DNA from 2 places in the Sporolactobacillus terrae genome. Region 2 is predicted to be linked to the other one. Evidence: a T-box and tRNA genes for the amino acid it is inferred to sense, from the RefSeq annotation. Region 2 holds a T-box; the other holds one or more tRNA genes.
What was found. A T-box is a leader RNA that pairs with one kind of tRNA and senses whether it is charged. The one in region 2 lies ahead of trpS (tryptophan--tRNA ligase), so its partner is inferred to be a tRNA-Trp.
Positions count from the first base shown of each region.

Region 1: it encodes a tRNA-Trp, which carries the amino acid that the T-box ahead of trpS (tryptophan--tRNA ligase) is inferred to sense. The anticodon was not compared.

Region 1 covers NZ_CP082837.1:1,968,762-1,978,859, forward strand. The annotation lists gene K7399_RS09300 (acyltransferase family protein) at 1-691, opposite strand, end outside; gene K7399_RS09305 (hypothetical protein) at 1,038-1,265, shown strand; gene K7399_RS09310 (YetF domain-containing protein) at 1,398-1,640, opposite strand; gene K7399_RS09315 (DUF421 domain-containing protein) at 1,775-1,978, opposite strand; gene K7399_RS09320 (DUF1259 domain-containing protein) at 2,166-2,570, shown strand; tRNA gene K7399_RS09325 (tRNA-Leu) at 3,055-3,136, opposite strand; tRNA gene K7399_RS09330 (tRNA-Cys) at 3,174-3,247, opposite strand; tRNA gene K7399_RS09335 (tRNA-Gly) at 3,265-3,339, opposite strand; tRNA gene K7399_RS09340 (tRNA-Gln) at 3,350-3,421, opposite strand; tRNA gene K7399_RS09345 (tRNA-His) at 3,427-3,502, opposite strand; tRNA gene K7399_RS09350 (tRNA-Trp) at 3,517-3,587, opposite strand; tRNA gene K7399_RS09355 (tRNA-Tyr) at 3,600-3,681, opposite strand; tRNA gene K7399_RS09360 (tRNA-Thr) at 3,736-3,811, opposite strand; tRNA gene K7399_RS09365 (tRNA-Phe) at 3,821-3,896, opposite strand; tRNA gene K7399_RS09370 (tRNA-Asp) at 3,955-4,030, opposite strand; tRNA gene K7399_RS09375 (tRNA-Met) at 4,035-4,108, opposite strand; tRNA gene K7399_RS09380 (tRNA-Val) at 4,115-4,190, opposite strand; tRNA gene K7399_RS09385 (tRNA-Glu) at 4,264-4,335, opposite strand; gene K7399_RS09390 (hypothetical protein) at 5,012-5,638, opposite strand; one part of gene K7399_RS09395 (IS3 family transposase) at 5,689-6,551, opposite strand; one part of gene K7399_RS09395 (IS3 family transposase) at 6,551-6,803, opposite strand; tRNA gene K7399_RS09400 (tRNA-Ser) at 7,133-7,221, opposite strand; rRNA gene rrf (5S ribosomal RNA) at 7,334-7,450, opposite strand; rRNA gene K7399_RS09410 (23S ribosomal RNA) at 7,519-10,098, opposite strand, start outside.
Region 2 covers NZ_CP082837.1:687,518-697,615, reverse strand. The annotation lists gene K7399_RS03130 (TerC family protein) at 1-91, shown strand, start outside; gene spxA (transcriptional regulator SpxA) at 190-585, opposite strand; gene K7399_RS16120 (hypothetical protein) at 892-1,017, opposite strand; gene K7399_RS03120 (hypothetical protein) at 1,327-1,488, shown strand; gene K7399_RS03115 (ABC transporter ATP-binding protein) at 1,520-2,515, opposite strand; gene K7399_RS03110 (ABC transporter ATP-binding protein) at 2,515-3,534, opposite strand; gene opp3C (oligopeptide ABC transporter permease) at 3,552-4,559, opposite strand; gene K7399_RS03100 (ABC transporter permease) at 4,559-5,491, opposite strand; gene K7399_RS03095 (peptide ABC transporter substrate-binding protein) at 5,669-7,351, opposite strand; gene K7399_RS03090 (DUF3899 domain-containing protein) at 7,644-8,039, shown strand; T-box leader at 8,099-8,350, shown strand; gene trpS (tryptophan--tRNA ligase) at 8,410-9,402, shown strand; gene K7399_RS03080 (helix-turn-helix domain-containing protein) at 9,458-10,098, opposite strand, start outside.

The sequences.
Region 1 (10,098 bases), 1.3 Mb from region 2:
TCTGAGTCAATTGATCGTGAATGAGAAACATAGAAAAGACGCCGATGGCTAGTAACAACAGATATTTATGCGATAGGGAATGAAGCAATCTAAATCCGTAGTATCCGGCCAGCATATAAGTCGTGGTCAGCAATACATCCTGTGCATCCCACGGAAAATAGGGATGCCCTAGGAACGCTGGTTGCTGATGAATTGTACCCATGGCGAACATCATCAAGCTGATCACCCATTGCAAGACAACCGAACGTACATAAGAAATTAAAAGAACCACAACAATCAGCGTGAGAATATAAACATTAATGAACCAAAAAATACTTAAATAATGGTTAAGGGTTCGTCCACCATAAAGCAGGCGAACAAAATAGAAAGCAGTGTACGACCAGTCCTGATTACGGACGAAATGGCTGAGCACGATTAATAGACTTCCCATTAGAAAATAGGACACCACTAATGGCTTACAGCGACGCGCCCAGAATTGACGCACCGCTTCCCAACTATGAGAAATCGGTTTCAAAAAGAAACCTCCGATAATGAAAAATAGCGGCATATGCCACCAATAAATGGCATCATAGACGAGATCAAACGAACGTATGTCGCGCTCAGAATCAATGGCATGCCCGAACACGACCGCAATGATTCCCAGCGCCTTTGCTATATCCACCCATGTGATCCGCCGCTTGGTCGTTGCCATGAAAAATCACCTTTCATCCCTTAAGCAATTTTATACATAGTAAAGAAACTATAATGGAATTTTCACTTTATCATTGCCTCACAATTGCTTAGTTTAGCACGATTCATATCTTTCGAAACAGCTATTCATTAAGTTTAATCTAAATGTAAAAATAACGTTCAGCTCTTCTTTTTAGCGTTATGATTTATGATACGGCGTGGACCGCTTATCTTATATCACGGCGTTTGGCTCAGTCTTCAATTGACGCTCTGTATCATCTTCTATACTGTAAATCACAACTTACTGGTAAAATAATCCTCCGAGTTGAGATTTATCGCAATTCATATCTTATTAGGAGGTTTTATGGATGATTCGTAACATGTACGTCGTTCAGTTTCTCAATCAATCAGCATGGTATCTCAATGCTACCCTGCAAATCCAAACGGAGCGTCAGAACCATCAGAAAGGAGACATCATTGAGTTTAAGAATAAGAAATACATTGTCATTGAAGATTATTGGTGCTTAAGAGTTAGGCACTTCAATCGTGAACTAAATCCTTACAAACCTTTAATCACTCAGATTCAAGACAAATAAAAGAGGCCCGACCCAAAAGGGTGTTGGATTTATACTGCACTCCGCAGGAGTCTCACATCGTTATGCTTAATCCAAAATAGACGTTTTTTAAGGGTGTCTCAAAAGTCAATTGACTTTTGAGACACCCCTCGTTTACATTTTTTCAATAAATAATCCTTCATTCTTATTCCATTCACAGAAAAAAACATTTTTAATCTTTGGTACATGTCGCTTTCGCAGCTCGCAGCGCAGCCATTCTTCGCTCAATCCTGCACGTTTCAGATTCGCTTTATCCAATGTTCCATCTATAATTATCAATTGATTAAAGTCACGATTGGTTAATTTACTGTAGCGATATTTTTTTAAAACACTGATCGATCCATCGGTTTCAAGCATTGCATAGGCAACCTCTTGGATTGAAAAAGATATTCTTTTGTCTATATGGCCATTTCGGATAACTAACGACGACTTTCCCTCGAGAAAATTCCTTTTCTTTCGAAACCTCAACGTGCACCATTCCATTATATAGATCATGAGCCCCACAGCATGACAGCAAACAATATGGAGCCGATACCAATAGCCGGTTCATAAAGCGCATTTCCTATAAACTCACCAAGAACGATAATTGAAATAAATTCAAAAGTGCTGATTTTTCGCAATGATACTTTTCCCAGAACTTTTGTAATGGCTAATAGCGCTGTAAAACCAAGCATCAATTCCACAGCAATTTTCAAGTAATTTATGGAGCCTCACCCTTTACTAAACGCTATTCCTTTCACTTAGTATTCTCACCGCCCAACCATAAAAACGGATTTTTATAAAGTGGCTGGCATAAAGTGAGTTCGGAAGTTAGCCATCCCGTTTCTTTGTTCTATTTCTCTCTACCCCTCGCATATCTTTAGGCATGGCGAGGTGACCCATATGGCCGATGCAGAAATGATTTGCAAACAATTTGCAGCCGTATTTAACGCGCAATCTAGGTATGAAAATGGGGTTTGTTCCGTTTCGCTCCACCGTTCATTCAATGTAACGATTCAAGGTAAAAAAAGTTCAAGCATTGTTCCCGCTGGTATAACCTTTGAATCGCTTGATGCTTCCGGCAATGCAATTAATCTAGCTGAAATCACCCTTCTTGAAGAAGAAGTACCAAATTTCACCTGGGCACTGACCCAGAACGGACTGATCCTAAGCGCACTGCATAATCACTGGATCTTCACACAACCGAATCTCCTGTATGTGCACGCTCAATCAATTGAACCACCCTTGAATTTTGCAAAGAAGCTCCGAAATTGTTTTAGCTATTTAAGCAGTGCCCCAGTCTCATAATTAAGTCAAGCAGCGGATCATGTAATGATTCTTTATGAGGCTAAACTTGCGTTAGGCACGTACCATTGAAAAATGGATTCGCCGCTCTTGTCGAATAACGGCTACTTTGAATTCCTTTCGCGTCAGCGCAGATTCTAAAAATAAACATTCATTTGATCGACCGCCCCGTTGAGTACCAGCAGAACGGCAGGCTCCAAAACATTTCCGTCTGTACTCCGAACTGCGACTGCTCCGGTCATGAATCAATTCATGGCATCCAGTCTGTGCGTCAAACGTTTTCTCTCATGACATTTAGGGAAACAAACAACATGAACAAGGGTTCCCAGATCAACATGAATCCCGTCCCCATTCCATTGACCTTCCAATGAGTTGAAGAAAGCGTCCCTTGTCCTATTCACCCCACCGCCAATAAAATACCCCCTATGTAAAACAAAAAGACTTCCTAGGATAACCTAGAAAGCCCTTTGCAATGAGAGTTAAGTAATACCGGTGGTCGGGGTCGAACCGACACTCCCGAAGGAACACGATTTTGAGTCGTGCGCGTCTGCCAATTCCGCCACACCGGCACAATACAATAATAATGGCAGAAAAATTAAGTAATTATGGAGGCGACACCCGGAATCGAACCGGGGATAAGGGTTTTGCAGACCCGTGCCTTACCGCTTGGCTATGCCGCCATACTATAAAATTATATTGGAGCGGAAGACGGGATTCAAACCCGCGACCCCCACCATGGCAAGGTGATGTTCTATCACTGAACTACTTCCGCATATATAAAACTGGCCCAGCTGGATTCGAACCAGCGCATGACGGCACCAAAAACCGTTGCCTTACCGCTTGGCTATGGGCCAATAAATGGGGCGGTTAGTGGGGATCGAACCCACGCATGCCGGAACCACAATCCGGTGTGTTAACCACTTCACCATAACCGCCATAATAATTAAAGCAGGGGTAGTAGGAATTGAACCCACACTGGAGGTTTTGGAGACCTCTGTTCTACCTTTAAACTATACCCCTATACTATGTAAATGGAGGGAGAAGGATTCGAACCTTCGAACCCGTAGGGAACGGATTTACAGTCCGTCGCGTTTAGCCTCTTCGCTATCCCTCCATAATAATAAAAGATTAAGGAATAGATTTTGGCATCTATTGATTAAAATATAAATGGTGCCGATCAGAGGACTTGAACCCCCAACCTACTGATTACAAGTCAGTTGCTCTACCAATTGAGCTAGATCGGCACGAACAAATGGTGGCTCGAGGCGGAATCGAACCACCGACACGAGGATTTTCAGTCCTCTGCTCTACCGACTGAGCTATCGAGCCATTATGTAAAAACAAGAGTTCATGCATTACAGATCTTATATAAGTAAAATAAAAATAATGGCGGATCCGATCGGATTTGAACCGACGATCTCCTGCGTGACAGGCAGGCATGTTAACCCCTACACCACGGATCCACAATTGCGGGGGCAGGATTTGAACCTACGACCTTCGGGTTATGAGCCCGACGAGCTACCAGACTGCTCCACCCCGCGATGATATGGTGGAGGATATAGGGATCGAACCTATGACCCTCTGCTTGTAAGGCAGATGCTCTCCCAGCTGAGCTAATCCTCCATATTGATTTGTACAAGCCATCAAAAACACCAATTTATTTTATCACATAGCTCATATAAAATCAAGTAAATAATGACCCGTACGGGATTCGAACCCATGAACCCACCGTGAAAGGGTGGTGTCTTAACCACTTGACGAACGGGCCAAAATAACAAGTGTCGGAATATCTCGCCGCCGACTTTTAAAATATTATCACCAATCGAATCAAAAAGCAAGTGTTTTTTATAATTTATTTTATAAAAAAACACAACCCTTACAGTATACCCGACTTCAATAAATAAATAAACCAGTCCGCTCTCGTTACATGGGCCAGACTGCTTCAGAATTAAGATTTCTCTTTACCCTATTCCCTTGGATTCAGTCCAACTTCTATTAGCTCCTCAGAGGGTTTCTGGTAGCTTCTGCAGGGATTTTGAGGCCGTGATGATTTCTGCCCTTACAGGACCGAAATAACACACCTCTAAGAAGCCAAGCAGCTGCAATAAGTACCGATTCGTTTACCCGATCATAGATGACGCATTAACCATTCGTGCATAAGCTGAAGGGATGGGACAGAACAGGTTGATACAATAAAATGCACGCCGTGACCGCTTAGAAAGATTAACAAGTCATACACGCCATCATCAGCTGAAAATATCCGCTGTAACAAATCAATGTGGCGGTTACGTATGATGAGATAAGAAAGAGATTGAGCGGACACTTCCGTTTTTAGTACGTATAACCACTGAAAATCAGGCACGCTATAAACCATGCCCTATTAAAAAGACATGGCTTTTTTGGCGTCTGCCATTAATTTCCATGTTAAACATTTGGAAATCACTTTAGAATAAATCCTCAATATGCACCTGTTTCTTTTCCCCAAAGGGCATCGATAAATCAATAAGATGCGTGATCAATCCATCTGGATGATGGTCTTCATCAACTTGCACCTTTGCAAAATACGGATCAAAAATAAAATGAATAAAGTCATCCCATTCTTTTGTCATGGGGAATGATATAGGGATGCTCGTACAAATCTCATTTTTATCTAAGTTTTGAAATTCCTTTTCGATGATCCAATAAGCGTTTTTCACTTGATTCATGAATAAATCCAACGAGGGTACATCGCGCTTTAGTTCATTAATTGTTTTTTTCACAAAAAACCATTCATAGAAAAAATGAAAAGCTTTAGGCAAGCGCTTTGTTGTATATAACGATTTTAAGCTTTTAACAACACTGCTCTTCAAATTTTCTAAAGTCAACAGCCCCATTTTATAATCTAATTCTACTCTTTCAAAAAATTGCTCTAAAAATAATTTTCTTTCTTGCGGAAAGTCAGAAGATATGGGGAATAAGATTGCATGCGTGAAATTATCTTCCTTGCTTTCCTCCAAACCTTCTAGCATTATAAAGATCTGATAGACCACAAAGGGCTTATCGCGTAATAGCATTATGATTTTATTGTCCATTAATCTCATGGAATCCAAATTGGTATGTCAACACTAAATCAAACAAATTTTTAAAGGTGTCGCAGCTTGTATTCAGTTGGTGTTAGGTAGTCTAGTGATCCATGGATGCGAACATTATTGAACCAATTGACGTAATCAAATAATTCAAGGTCAAGAACGTGTTGGTTAGGAAAATCACGTCCGCTAATAAACTCAGTTTTAATCGTTTTGAAGGTCGCTTCCGCCACAGCATTATCATAGGGTGTCCCTTTGTGACTCAGTGATCGGTTGATTTGAAACGCTTCCAGAGTCTCATCAATAAGCCTATTTTTAAACTCGTTTCCCCGATCTGTATGGAATAGTTCGAGTTGACTTAGGTCACCTTTTACCGTGGCGAAGGCACGGTGGACTAACTGAGCGTCCTTATTTGGACCAGAGCTGTAACCAATAATCTCGCGATTATATAAATCAATAAAGATACAAATATAATGCCATTTCTGCTGCACACGGACATACGTCAGATCACTGACTACCACTTTTAATTCCTTTTCCTGCTGGAATTGACGATTCAACGTGTTTCCAGTGGGAGATTCGTTGCAGCCTATTTTATGCGGCTTAAACTGTGCAATCGTATACTTTGAAACGAGGCCCTGTTCTTTCATCATTCGCCCGATTCTTCTTCGCGAGACTTGTTTTCCCTGCTTCTCCAGTTCTTTTTTGATCTTTCGCTGTCCATAGATCGATCGGCTTGCTTTAAATATTTGAACCACTTGGCGTGTCAATTCCTGTTCAGCCTGTTGATTCTCACGAACTTTAGCTTCGTAATAGTAGGTACTGCGAGAAAGTTGTAGGACGTCGCACATTGCTGATACCGAGTATTTGTGACGGTTCTGTCGAATCACATCTACTTTCGTCCCATGATCAGCGCGGCTTGTTTTAAAATATCATTCTCCATTCTCAGCTGTTGATTTTCTTTCCTTAAATGAATCAGTTCTTCCTGCTCAGGCGTTCGGTTATCCTTCTCCTTGAAAGAACCGCTTGTCTTGTGTTGACGAACCCATTTATCAAAGGCCGAAGGCGTGAGATCATACTCTTTAATGATTTCATGTCTGGGCTTACCTGAAGCGTGTAGACTGACGATTTGTTCCTTGAACTCTTTTGAAAAAGTTCTCCGTTCCTTTTTCATGTTTCCGGTCTCCCTTGGAATAGTTGAACCAAGTGTACATGACCTTAAATTATTTGTCCAATTAATTGTAACCTATCCAAATTGTCTTTTCTCCTGAATTTATAGCTTCTTGGTCCTTTTATTGTCGTTTTTCCTGTAGCAACCAACTTAGCAGTTCTTCCATTATAGGATACCTGATATAGGTCAGGTCAATCCGCTACAATAGCTTGCCCTTATTTGCCCTCAAAGTATGCTTTTGTAACGGAAATGCGAGTACTAAAAAATCCCGTAAGAACGGGATTTTTGGGACATTCATAAAACATTCATCCGATTGTATCGGATAGCGGTAACGGAGAGCGAGGGATTCGAACCCTCGAGACGGCCTTAACCGTCTACACGATTTCCAATCGTGCTCCTTCGGCCACTCGGACAGCTCTCCATAAAAATACTTCACGACAGATGATCCTTCGATCCTTTGCTCCACCACGATATAAACACTATGGAGTGATCTACCGACGATTGTCGTGAAGCACAATCACTATTTATCTTTTGCCTGGCAGTGACCTACTCTCACAGGGGGACAGCCCCCAATTACCATCGGCACAGAAGAGCTTAACGACCGTGTTCGGGATGGGAACGGGTGTGACCTCTTCGCTATAACCGCCAGACTTAAACCGGCTCTCACGAGCCTTCAAAACCGGTAACGAAAACTTCAAAGTCATTCATCCAATTGTTTTGGGTTAAGTCCTCGACCGATTAGTATCTGTCCGCTTCACACGTCACCGTGCTTCCACTCCAGACCTATCAACCTCATCATCTCTAAGGGGTCTTACTGATTAAAATCATGGGAAATCTCATCTTGAAGGGGGCTTCATGCTTAGATGCTTTCAGCACTTATCCCGTCCACACATAGCTACCCAGCGTATGCTCCTGGCGGAACAACTGGTACACCAGCGGTGTGTCCATCCCGGTCCTCTCGTACTAAGGACAGCTCTTCTCAAATTTCCTACGCCCGCGACGGATAGGGACCGAACTGTCTCACGACGTTCTGAACCCAGCTCGCGTACCGCTTTAATGGGCGAACAGCCCAACCCTTGGGACCTACTTCAGCCCCAGGATGCGATGAGCCGACATCGAGGTGCCAAACCTCCCCGTCGATGTGAACTCTTGGGGGAGATAAGCCTGTTATCCCCAGGGTAGCTTTTATCCGTTGAGCGATGGCCCTTCCATGCGGTGCCACCGGATCACTAAGCCCGACTTTCGTCCCTGCTCGACTTGTAGGTCTCGCAGTCAAGCTCCCTTGTGCCTTTACACTCTGCGAATGATTTCCAACCATTCTGAGGGAACCTTTGGGCGCCTCCGTTACCTTTTAGGAGGCGACCGCCCCAGTCAAACTGCCCGCCTGACACTGTCTCCGAACCGGATCACGGTTCAGGGTTAGAATGTCGATATCGTCAGGGCAGTATCCCACCGATGCCTCCACCGAACCTAGCGGTCCGGCTTCCAAGGCTCCTGCCTATCCTGTACAAACGATACCCACATCCAATATCAAGCTGCAGTAAAGCTCCATGGGGTCTTTCCGTCCTGTCGCGGGTAACCTGCATCTTCACAGGTACTATAATTTCACCGGGTCTCTCGTTGAGACAGTATCCAAATCGTTACACCTTTCGTGCGGGTCGGAACTTACCCGACAAGGAATTTCGCTACCTTAGGACCGTTATAGTTACGGCCGCCGTTTACTGGGGCTTCAATTCAAAGCTTCTCCCCGAAGGGATAACCTCTCCTTTTAACCTTCCAGCACCGGGCAGGTGTCAGCCCCTATACATCACCTTACGGTTTAGCAGAAACCTGTGTTTTTGGTAAACAGTCGCTTGGATCTTTTCACTGCGGCTCTCCGGACCCGAAGGTCCTTCGAGCACCCCTTCTCCCTAAGTTACGGGGTGATTTTGCCGAGTTCCTTAACGAGAGTTCTCCCGAGCGTCTTAGAATTCTCTTCTTGCCCACCTGTGTCGGTTTGGGTACGGGCACCGTTTCACTCGCTAGAGGCTTTTCTTGGCAGTGTAGGATCAGGCGCTTCGGTACTTAAGTTCCCTCCTCATCACCGCTTGGCCACAAGCAGCGGGATTTGCCTCGCTGCAAGCCTCACGGCTTGAACGCACGCTTCCATCCGTGCGCTCGCCTTACCTTCCTGCGTCCCCCCATCACTCAAACGTGAAACGCTGGTACAGGAATATCAACCTGTTGTCCATCGCCTACGCCTTTCGGCCTCGGCTTAGGCCCCGACTAACCCTGAGCGGACGAACCTTCCTCAGGAACCCTTAGGCTTTCGACGGAGAAGATTCTCACTTCTCTTTTCGTTACTCATACCGGCATTCTCACTTCCAAACGCTCCAACATGCCTCACGGCACATCTTCAATGCCCTTGGAACGCTCCCCTACCATGACCTGACGGTCATCCGCGACTTCGGTGCTGTGCTTAGCCCCGTTACATTTTCGGCGCGACGCCACTCGACCAGTGAGCTATTACGCACTCTTTAAATGGTGGCTGCTTCTGAGCCAACATCCTGGTTGTCTGGGCAACGTCACATCCTTTCCCACTTAGCACAAACTTAGGGACCTTAGTCGGCGGTCTGGGCTGTTTCCCTTTCGACGACGGATCTTATCACTCGCCGTCTGACTCCCGGACGTAAGGGCTTGGCATTCGGAGTTTGACTGAACTCGGTAATCCTGTGGGGACCCCTTATTCAATCAGTGCTCTACCTCCAAGTCTCACTCATCCGAGGCTAGCCCTAAAGCTATTTCGGGGAGAACCAGCTATCTCCGTGTTCGATTGGCATTTCACCCCTACCCACACCTCATCCCCGCATTTTTCAACATGCGTGGGTTCGGGCCTCCATTCAGTGTTACCTGAACTTCACCCTGGACATGGGTAGATCACACGGTTTCGGGTCGACAACCCTAAACTCATTCGCCCTATTCAGACTCGCTTTCGCTGCGGCTCCGCCTCTTCAGCTTAACCTTGCTTAGAATCGTCACTCGCCGGTCCATTCTACAAAAGGTACGCTGTCACCCCCGAAGGGGGCTCCAACTACTTGTAAGCACACGGTTTCAGGATCTCTTTCACTCCCCTTCCGGGGTGCTTTTCACCTTTCCCTCACGGTACTGGTTCACTATCGGTCACTGGGGAGTATTTAGCCTTGGGAGACGGTCCTCCCGGATTCCGACGGGGTTTCTCGTGTCCCGCCGTACTCAGGATCCACTCCGGAGTGTACGTTCCGTCGGCTACAGGGCGTTTGCCTTCTCTGGCCGACCCTTC
Region 2 (10,098 bases):
TATCTTTCCAATCCTGCTCATTGCTGCTCTGCTTGTGACCGGATGGCTGTACAACCTCTTTTCCTCATGGAAATTTGCGAAGAGGTCTTAGCATTAGTCGTGAAACAAGAACGACCGCCCAATCGAGGACGGCCGTTCTTATTTCTAAACAATGAATCGGATGTCAATTAAAAAAATCCCGTTCACATGTTAATTAACCAATCGCTGTGCTTCTTGCAACTGAAAGGTACGTACCCTTCTAGGAAGAAAACGGCGAATCTCATCGTCATTGTAGCCAACCTGCAGCCGTTTGTCATCAAGCATAATTGGACGGCGCAACAATCCAGGATTTTCTTTAATCAATTCAAATAACTGCTGGATTGACATTGTCTCCAGTTGAATATTCAGTTCCTGAAAGGCCTTTGACCGTGTCGAGATAATCTCGTCCGTACCGTTTTCAGTCATGCGCAAAATATCTTTAATCTCTTCAATCGATAGTGGTTCGGAGAATATGTTCCGTTCTTTAAAAGGGATGTCATGCTCCCTGAGCCAAGCTTTTGCTTTTCTGCACGACGTGCAGCTTGGAGATGTATACAATGTAACCATATCTCGCCCTCCTTTGAATAATAGAAGCATTCTATTCACTAAGGCTTTCTTTTATTATATAATAATTCTTATAAATTTTATACCCTTTTTTGTATGAAAATAATTTCATATTTCACCAGAAAACAAGCTATTTTGCACCACGATTCGACATATTACGATCATTTCCAATAAAAATGCGGATTCTCATTTCGCTGCGAAACCCACTTGCTCTCGGTAGGTCAAAGGTACGCAAAAAGAGCTTCTCAAAAAGAAGCTCCTCAATACACATCACTATGTTTATTCGGTTTTACCCGCATCATATTCACCTTACGCCGGTAATTTCAGGTTCGCTGACGGTGCATCTTGCGACTTCGGTTGAAGCTGTCCTAAGGTCTCTTTCAACCATTTCCGAATAGAATGTTTGCGTCTCCGTCTGACGTCTTTCGGTTTCACTGATGATCGCCTCCTCACTCATTCGTCCAAATCTCTTCTCCGGTGGATCTCACAAGAGTATTCTTTGTCTGCCTTTATTCTCAACCCGACACGCTTGGTTGTCAAGGTAAAATTTTGACATGCCCCATTTCAAAGAAGCAGTGCCCCTTCTTGAGACTCGACTGTGATTATGTTAAGCTTGGACATCGTTATGGAACATATCGCCGTTTCACCGAACCTTGAGGTAAATGTCTTCACGACATCCTCTTATACTATATGTGAAGCGCGCAGAAAGTATTCACAGAAACAAACCTTAATGGAGCTGATTTTATGACCCGCTGGATTACCTGCTTTCTCGCTTTGCTTCTGATCATCGCCATCATTCTGTACCATTTTTTTCACTTGCTAACGATGCCGATGATTATTGTGCTGCTTCTCTTTAACATTCTTTTCTATTTTGTGCATCTTTTCATCACTTATCGAAAAAAATAATCCTTGCAGAATATCCTGCAAGGATTATTTTTTATACTTTTTCTGTTTTTATTTCTTCATCATGAAGGTGGCAGGCCACCCAGTGGTTCTTTTCTGCTTCATGCCATTTCGGTCTGACTTTTGCACAGATATCCATAGCAAATGGACAACGTGTTCTGAAACGACAGCCGCTTGGCGGATCAATTGGACTTGGCACATCGCCTTCAAGAATAATACGCTCGCGTGTCCGTTCAATCTCCGGGTCAGCAACCGGGATTGCCGACAGCAACGACTGCGTATAAGGATGCAGAGGATGATCATAAACGTCATCACTGGATGCCAGTTCGGCCATGTTCCCCAGATACATGACCCCAACGCGATCACTGATGTGCTTCACCATCGAAAGATCATGAGCAATAAACAGGTAGGTCAGACCCTGTTTCTCCTGAAGCTCCTGCATTAAATTGACAACTTGAGCTTGAATGGAAACGTCAAGTGCTGAGATCGGTTCATCGGCAATGATAAAGTCCGGATCTACTGCAAGTGCCCGTGCAATCCCAATGCGCTGTCTCTGTCCGCCACTGAACTCATGCGGATAACGGTTGGCATGCTCACGATTCAGCCCAACCGTTTCAAGCATCTTATAGACACGATCCATACGTTCTTTCGGTGATTTAGCCAAGTGGTGAATGTCGATACCTTCCGCAATAATATCCTTAACCATCATTCTCGGATTTAGAGAAGCATACGGATCCTGAAAGATCATCTGCATCCGTTTTGACAAGTTTTTCTTCTCATTGCGGTTCAGCTTTCCACCAATATCCTGACCGTCAAAAATGACTTCCCCGTCCGTAGGGTCGTAGAGCCGAATAATCGTTCGGCCGGTTGTTGATTTTCCGCATCCTGATTCGCCAACAAGCCCTAAGGTCTCGCCTTTATACACGTCAAAAGTCACGCCATCGACGGCCTTAAGCACATCCTTGCGGGAAACATTAAAATATTTTTTTAGATTCTTTACTTGTAACAGTTTTTCAGTCTTTGCAGCCATTATGCTTCCCCTCCTACACCAATCGTTGACGGCGGAACTACTTTCGGCGCTCGTTCATCCAGAAGCCAGCATGCTGCCTTCTGTGTCTTCGACAGTTCTGTGTACTCAGGCATATGATCGATGCATACCTTCATCGCATAAGGGCATCTGGCCGCAAAAGGACAGCCCTTCGGCGGATGGCTCAAATCAGGAGGCGTCCCCGGAATTGCCAGAAGCTTATCCGTTTTTGCATGCAGTTTCGGCATAGAGGATAGCAGTCCCCATGTGTACGGATGCTTCGGATTGTAGAAAATTTCATCCAAAGTCCCTGTTTCTACAATTTTTCCGCCATACATAACAGCGACACGTTTGGCAAGATTAGCCACAACACCCAAGTCGTGTGTGATCAAAATAATTGCCGTTCCGGTCTTTTCTTGCAAGTCGCGCATCAAGTCCAGAATTTGGGCTTGGATGGTTACATCCAGCGCGGTTGTCGGCTCATCGGCAATCAATATTTTTGGATTGCAAGCAAGAGCAATGGCAATCACCACACGCTGCCGCATCCCCCCAGAAAATTGATGTGGATATTCATCGACACGCTTTTCTGGGTTCGGGATTCCGACCAGCTGCAGCAGTTCAACGGCACGCTCTCGTGCATCATGTTTAGATAAGCCCTGATGCTTAATCAGGCCTTCCATGATTTGCTTACCAATTTTCATCGTTGGGTTGAGCGCCGTCATCGGATCCTGAAAAATCATTGAGATATCTTTGCCACGAATTTTCTGCATCTGTTTCTGCGTGTACTGAACAAGATCGTTTCCTTCAAAGAGAATTTCACCCGTTGCAATTTCTCCAGGTGGATTCGGAATCAACCCCATAATCGATTTAGATGTTACGGACTTACCGGACCCGGATTCACCGACAATAGCCAGCGTTTCTCCTTTGTCCAATTGCAAATTAATCCCGCGAACTGCCTGTACATCCGCGCCAAATATATGAAAGACAACATTTAAATCTTTAATTTCCAATAAATGATCCATTAGTGCACCTCCTGTACTTATCGGCGAAGCTTCGGATCAAATGCATCGCGAAGCCCGTCTCCCATAATATTAAAGCAAATTAACAGGAGCGAAATAATAATACCCGGATAAAGTGTCTGATACGGATGAATCTGCAGCATTTGATACCCATCATTGATCAATGAACCTAATGAGGCTTGAGGCTGACGAATACCTAATCCGATAAAACTAAGAAACGCTTCAAAAAAGATCGCATTTGGTACGGAAAACATGGTATTAATGATAATCATCCCAATGGAATTGGGAATCAAGTGTTTGAAAATTATACGTCCGTCCCCTGCTCCAAGTGTACGTGAAGCTAGAACAAACTCTTGATTTTTCAGTTTAAGCATTTCTCCACGAACAATTCGCGCCATCGAAAGCCAACTTGTCGCAAGAATAGCGATGGTTATTGTAATCAAGCCTGGCCGCATGATTAACATCAATAAGATAATCCAGACGAGATTCGGAATTCCAGCAATGATTTCAAGAATGCGTTGCAGCACGGTGTCAATCATGCCACCAAAATAACCTGAAACCCCACCATAAACAACACCAATAAAGACATCTGCAAGTGTTGCAATAAGCGCAATAATTAAAGAAATTTGCGTTCCTTTCCATGTTCTTGTCCATAAGTCACGACCAAATTGGTCGGTACCAAACCAATAGTTCTTAGTTACATTTTTTTCTTTATAGATGTCTACACCATTCTCATAGCCGTTAAATGCGGGAATCCATGTCAAGGCGCCAATCTTAGGTGGAAGATTGGCACGAGACACATCTTGGTCATCAATATCGTAACCAAAGAAATGAGGTCCAATAATAGCAAAGAGAACAATAGCGGCAATAATAATCATCGATGCCATAGCGCCCTTATTTGTTACAAACCGTCGAAGCGCATCTTTCCAAGCGCTGACACTTTCACCGGTAATTTTCTCACTCTCAGTATCGGCTAAGTTCACTTTAGCAAATGATTCTTTAGTAATATCAGTGTTAGAATTGGCCATCATGATGGTTTACCTCCAGACACACGGATTCTCGGATCAATGATACCGTATAATATATCCACAATCAGAATGGTTCCAATAAATAACCCAGCATACAATTCAGTTGTTCCCATAATCATCGGGTAGTCATTGGTCACTATTGCGTCAACAAACTGTGAACCAATTCCAGGTATTGCAAAAATGTTCTCAATTACCAAAGAACCGGTCACGACTGCCGAAGTTAATGGACCGATAACGGTAACAATGGGAATCATCGCATTACGAATTGCATGCTTATAAATAACAGCAGATGTACTCAATCCTTTTGCTTGCGCCGTTACTATGTAATCTTGATTCAACACCTCAACCATCTCTGTCCGCATAAATCGTGCAACGGTTGCCATAACGCCAACACCAATAGAAATAACGGGCAATACATGTGTCATTGGTCCGCTCCATCCGATTACAGGAAAAATGCGAATCTGAACTGAAAAGAAGTACTGTAAAATCGCAGCAAAAATAAACGAAGGGATTGATATAAATACTACAGTGAGTACAACTGTCCCCCAGTCAAGAACACGTCCACGATTAATTCCTGAAACAATCCCCAAAAGTATTCCCAATACAGTTCCGAATACCATGGATTCAAAACCTAATTGTAAAGATACCGGAAATCTTTGAAATAAAAATTCCGTGACCGGTTGCATTCCGTATTGGAATGACCCCCCCAGATCACCGTGAATAAAATTCCACAAGTAATGTAAATATTGAATTGGAACAGGCTGATCTAAGCCATAATAATGTTTCAATTGGTTTAATTGTTCAGGTGTTAGACGATTGGCAAACTTAAACGGTGTGCCCGGTAACATTTTCATCGACAGGAAGGTCAAGGTTACTACTACATAAAAAGTGACAATCATATAGCCAACCCGTTTCAGTATATATCGACCCACAGAACTTAACCTCCTATATTTCATATAATCATGATCATGACCTTAGGTCAGTCATTAAATAGTTTATCATACTAAACAATTAAAGAATTTGTAAACTAATGGAAAGGAGAGTACATGCCGCTCAGACACATACTCTCCTTCAAAACCTCACATATCAACTAAAAAACACTCACATAATCAATGCTTTAAAATATAAGCCTTTGAGAAGTCAAACTCAGGACCATATGATGGTTGCGAATAACCTTTAACATAAGATTTCTGTGCCCAAGTGTATCCCTGTTGAAACAGAGGAACGATTGGATATTCAGACATCATTAATTCTTCAGCAGATACCAGATCATTCCAACGATTAGTTACATCTGCCGTGTTCGTCTGTGCATCTTTAATAAGTGAATCAAATTTCTTATTCGACCATCCAATTGTATTCATTGGATTATTCGTTGTCCACATATCAAGATAAGTCATCGGATCTTGATAATCTGGGAACCAACCACTAAACGCAATATCATACTTAAACTCGTTGTTTAGTTTTAAATAATTTGCCCATGGTTGTTCATTTACTTCAACAGTTACACCAGGAAGGTTTTTCTTTATCTGGTTGGCAATATAAGCGTCAATTTGTTTCACTTTGCTCGTGTCTTGACTTAAGAAATTAATTTTAAGTGACTTGATTCCCAATTCTTTTTTCGCTTTATTCCAATAAGATTTTGCTTCTGAAGATTCTCCTGCTGAGAAACCATCAGGATGTTTCGAACGGAAATCCTTACCGTCAGGACCGGCAGTGAAATCTTTTGGAACAACATAGTTTGACGGAACGGAACCATCATTAAGAATGGTTTGAGTCAGCCCTTGACGGTCAATTGCCGCATTAAGTGCTTTTCTCAGATTAAGGTTTTTCAAATTTTTGTTTGTTTTCTCATTAATGTAGAGATAGTAAGTACCAGCATTTACTGAACTCTGAACTTCTTTTGGGTATTGCTTTTTGAACTGGTCAATAAATTCAGCAGACAATTGGACAATGTCACTCGATCCAGTTTTATACATATTTACAGCTGTACCTGATTCTTTTACAACTTTAAAGTTTACTGTCTTAAGTTTCGTTTCTTTTGCATTCCAGTAGTCTTTGTTTTTCTTATAAGTCCAGCCGGTACCTTTTTTCCAGTCGGAAAGGACAAACGGACCACTATAGAGCATTGTATCTGCGGATGTTGCATATTTACTTCCGTTTTTCTTAACAACGTCTTCACGTACCGGGAAGAATTGCGGTTGAGACAAAATGCTGTAGAAGAATGGCGGAGCAGCCTGTTCAAGCGTTACTTGCAGTGTCTTATCATCAAGCGCTTTAATACCTAGTTTATCATATTTTCCGTAATATGCTTTATTATCAGGATCTTCGATTTTAGCTGCATTTTTGATACCAACAGATGCAAAAAGGAAATTGTATGCAGGTTTTGCTGCCGGATCATTCTGACGATGCCATCCATAAACAAAGTCTTGAGCGGTTACGGGTTTCCCATCGGACCATTTTTGATCACGCAGAGTAAACGTATACGTTTTCTTATCTGCGCTTACCTTTGGCTCACCTTTTGCCAAATCCCATTCGAACTTGTTGTTGTGCATTCTTGTCAGACCGGATTGCGTCATATCAATTGCGTTTGTTGACGTTGTATCGGTTGCAAGATTTGGATCAAGTGTTGGAATGTCAGCATTAATTGACATAGTCAATGTTTGATCCTTCGCTAATTCCGTACTACTTCCTTTGCTGCTGCTGTCATTGCTGCTTGAGCTTCCGCAAGCGGACAGTACAAGACTCAAAGCGAGCACAAAGGACAGTACGAGTGACCATTTTGCCTTTTTCATAAAAGCAATAACCTCCCCTAAATTGCTATCTTTTTTAGGCTGGTTCCTGCTATACCCTTGTATGTATAACAAGAACCGTTCAACCTACAGAAGCTATTATACAAGTTATCTGTAATTTTTGCATGTTTTTTTTTTGAACTTGTCTGTCTCTTTCTCGTGAAAGATGTAGAATATATTGATGTTAAGCTATTTTTTGAAAATATATTTTTTAATATTATGTTATAATTTCTAACAAAAGTTCCATGAATCGACCTTTATCTAACAAACAATAAAAAATCATTCGAGGTGTTCCATGAGTAAATTTAGATTTAAAATAAAAAATCTGTATCTATTCTTTCTTTTTGTAGAAATCCTCATTTCCATAGTCACGCAGGGATTATTCGCCCGCGCCTTCTCTCTGATCACTTTGATCAACCATCTTTCCGTTGTCAGTCTGCTTTCTCTTAACCTCGGGCTCATCATTTTCATCATTCAAGGCGGCTTTTTCGACGGAATGACTTATAGCTTTAAACGGGTCGCACGTGCCATTAGAAAAAAACAGCTTGGGCAACAGGAAGCGGAAGCGGAAGCGCCGCTTGCTGAGATGAAGCACCGTGACGGATCGCAGCGCTGGCCGATTACTTGGCCGCTGATCCTTTCCAGTTTGCTCCTGTTTGTTACAACGGTTTTAATCTCACTTGCTTTTTAAAAGTGAAGTTGCATGAAAAAAGATTATTGACTATAATATTTAGCAATAACAGTGCATATGAAAGAGCAATGATAAAGAAGAGTACCTTGCGGAAAATCTTCAGAGAGCTTCGGACTTGGTGAGATCGAGGTGATGGACTGCATGGGAATGGACTTTTGAGCTGCAATCCGAACCTCAGAATCAAATCTGTCAGTAGGCATTGACGCCTCCATGCGTTATCATGGTGATGGTTCTCATTTTGTTAGGACCAGATAAGCTGTTTCTGTTTTGCAGAAAAATCAGGGTGGTACCGCGGTCTATTCGTCCCTTGTGGATGGATAGGCCTTTTTATATATCCAAAAAAATTGAAAGCATAGAAAGGTGATTGATTTTGGCAAAAATATTTTCCGGCGTACAGCCGACCTCCATCCCGACACTTGGCAATTACTTAGGTGCGATGCACAATTTTGTGACCCTCCAAGAAGGCAATGATTGTATCTATTGCATCGTTGACGAACACGCGATTACCGTACCTCAGGATCCTAAAGAAATTCAAAAGAACATTCGTAATCTGGCTGCTCTGTACCTCGCTATGGGCATCGATCCAAAGAAATCAATTCTGTTCATTCAGTCTGAAGTGCCTTGCCACGCCCAGCTCGGATGGATCATGCAATGTACAAGCTATATGGGTGAGTTGGAACGAATGACCCAATTCAAAGATAAATCAAAAGGAAAGAAGGCCATTCCTGCTGGACTCCTTACTTATCCACCGTTGATGGCTGCAGATATTCTGCTTTATCAAACCGAACTTGTCCCGGTCGGTGCAGATCAGAAACAGCATATGGAACTCACACGCGATTTAGCAGAACGGTTCAACAATAAATACGACGATGTGTTTACAATTCCTGAACCCTATATTCCTCCAGTTGGCGCGCGCATCATGTCACTCCAGGAACCGACGAAGAAAATGAGCAAGTCGGATACGAACCGAAAAGCAACGATCTTCACACTGGATCCGGAAAAAGACATCATCAAGAAAATTAAATCTGCAATTACCGATGATGAAGCCGTTGTCCGTTATGACCGCGACGCAAAGCCGGGAATCTCGAACCTGCTCGATATCTTCTCGCTCTGCTCCGGCCGTTCCGTTGATGCGTTGGTTACTGCTTATCAAGGCAAAGGGTATGGTGAATTTAAAACCGATGTTGCCGAAGCAGTGGTTGGCACACTGAAGCCGATTCAAGACCATTATGCGCAATTAATCGAGTCTTCGGAACTGGATCGAATTCTCGATGAAGGTGCCGAACGTGCCTATGCCATTGCAAAAGAAACATTAAGAAAGACTGAAAAAGCATTGGGGATCGGCCGTCATAACCGACACTAATCAAGAATCTAAAAAGACAGCCGCTTTGATGGACGACATCAAAGCGGCTTCTTTTCTAATTATCTTTTTTCACTATAGTAGAATTAAGAACGTCCTGAAGATAGTTTGCATGCGTCGCTGCTTGTGAAACACTTTCTAATTCGGTAAAGATCTGAACGGCTTGCCGGGCCATTGATTCACCCCTCTTGCGATAGCCTTGTTTAATCAGATAGATTCCTCTTAAATAAATCAGTTTAATCTTCATATAAGAGTCGTTCTCTTTATTAATCGAATCGTTTAAGAGAACAAGAAACGTATTGGCCTCCGCCAAACGATCAACTTCCATCAGAACCGTTGCCGTGTTCATTAGAATCAGTTGTTTCTTGTCGAGTCCGATCTCAAGCGGCTGATAGTCCATGCTCTTCTCGTAAGCCATTCGCGAAAATTTAATGATCAGCTCCGGAGGAAAGGAATACATTGAGTTCGCATAAACCACCAGCTCGTAATACCCCCAAATCGCTACACGTTCAAGGTAATCACTCAGAATACGTACATCATTCGGATCGGGATTTTGCTTTGAAATACGATGTGCGTAAAGCGCTGCGATCGCTGAAAAGTGAAGATATTGATCGCGTTTCTTCCTATTATAATAGTCGCGCATTTTTTCACGAGTGACCTGAAGCATATGAAGATTATCTTCCATAACATATCTTTTTA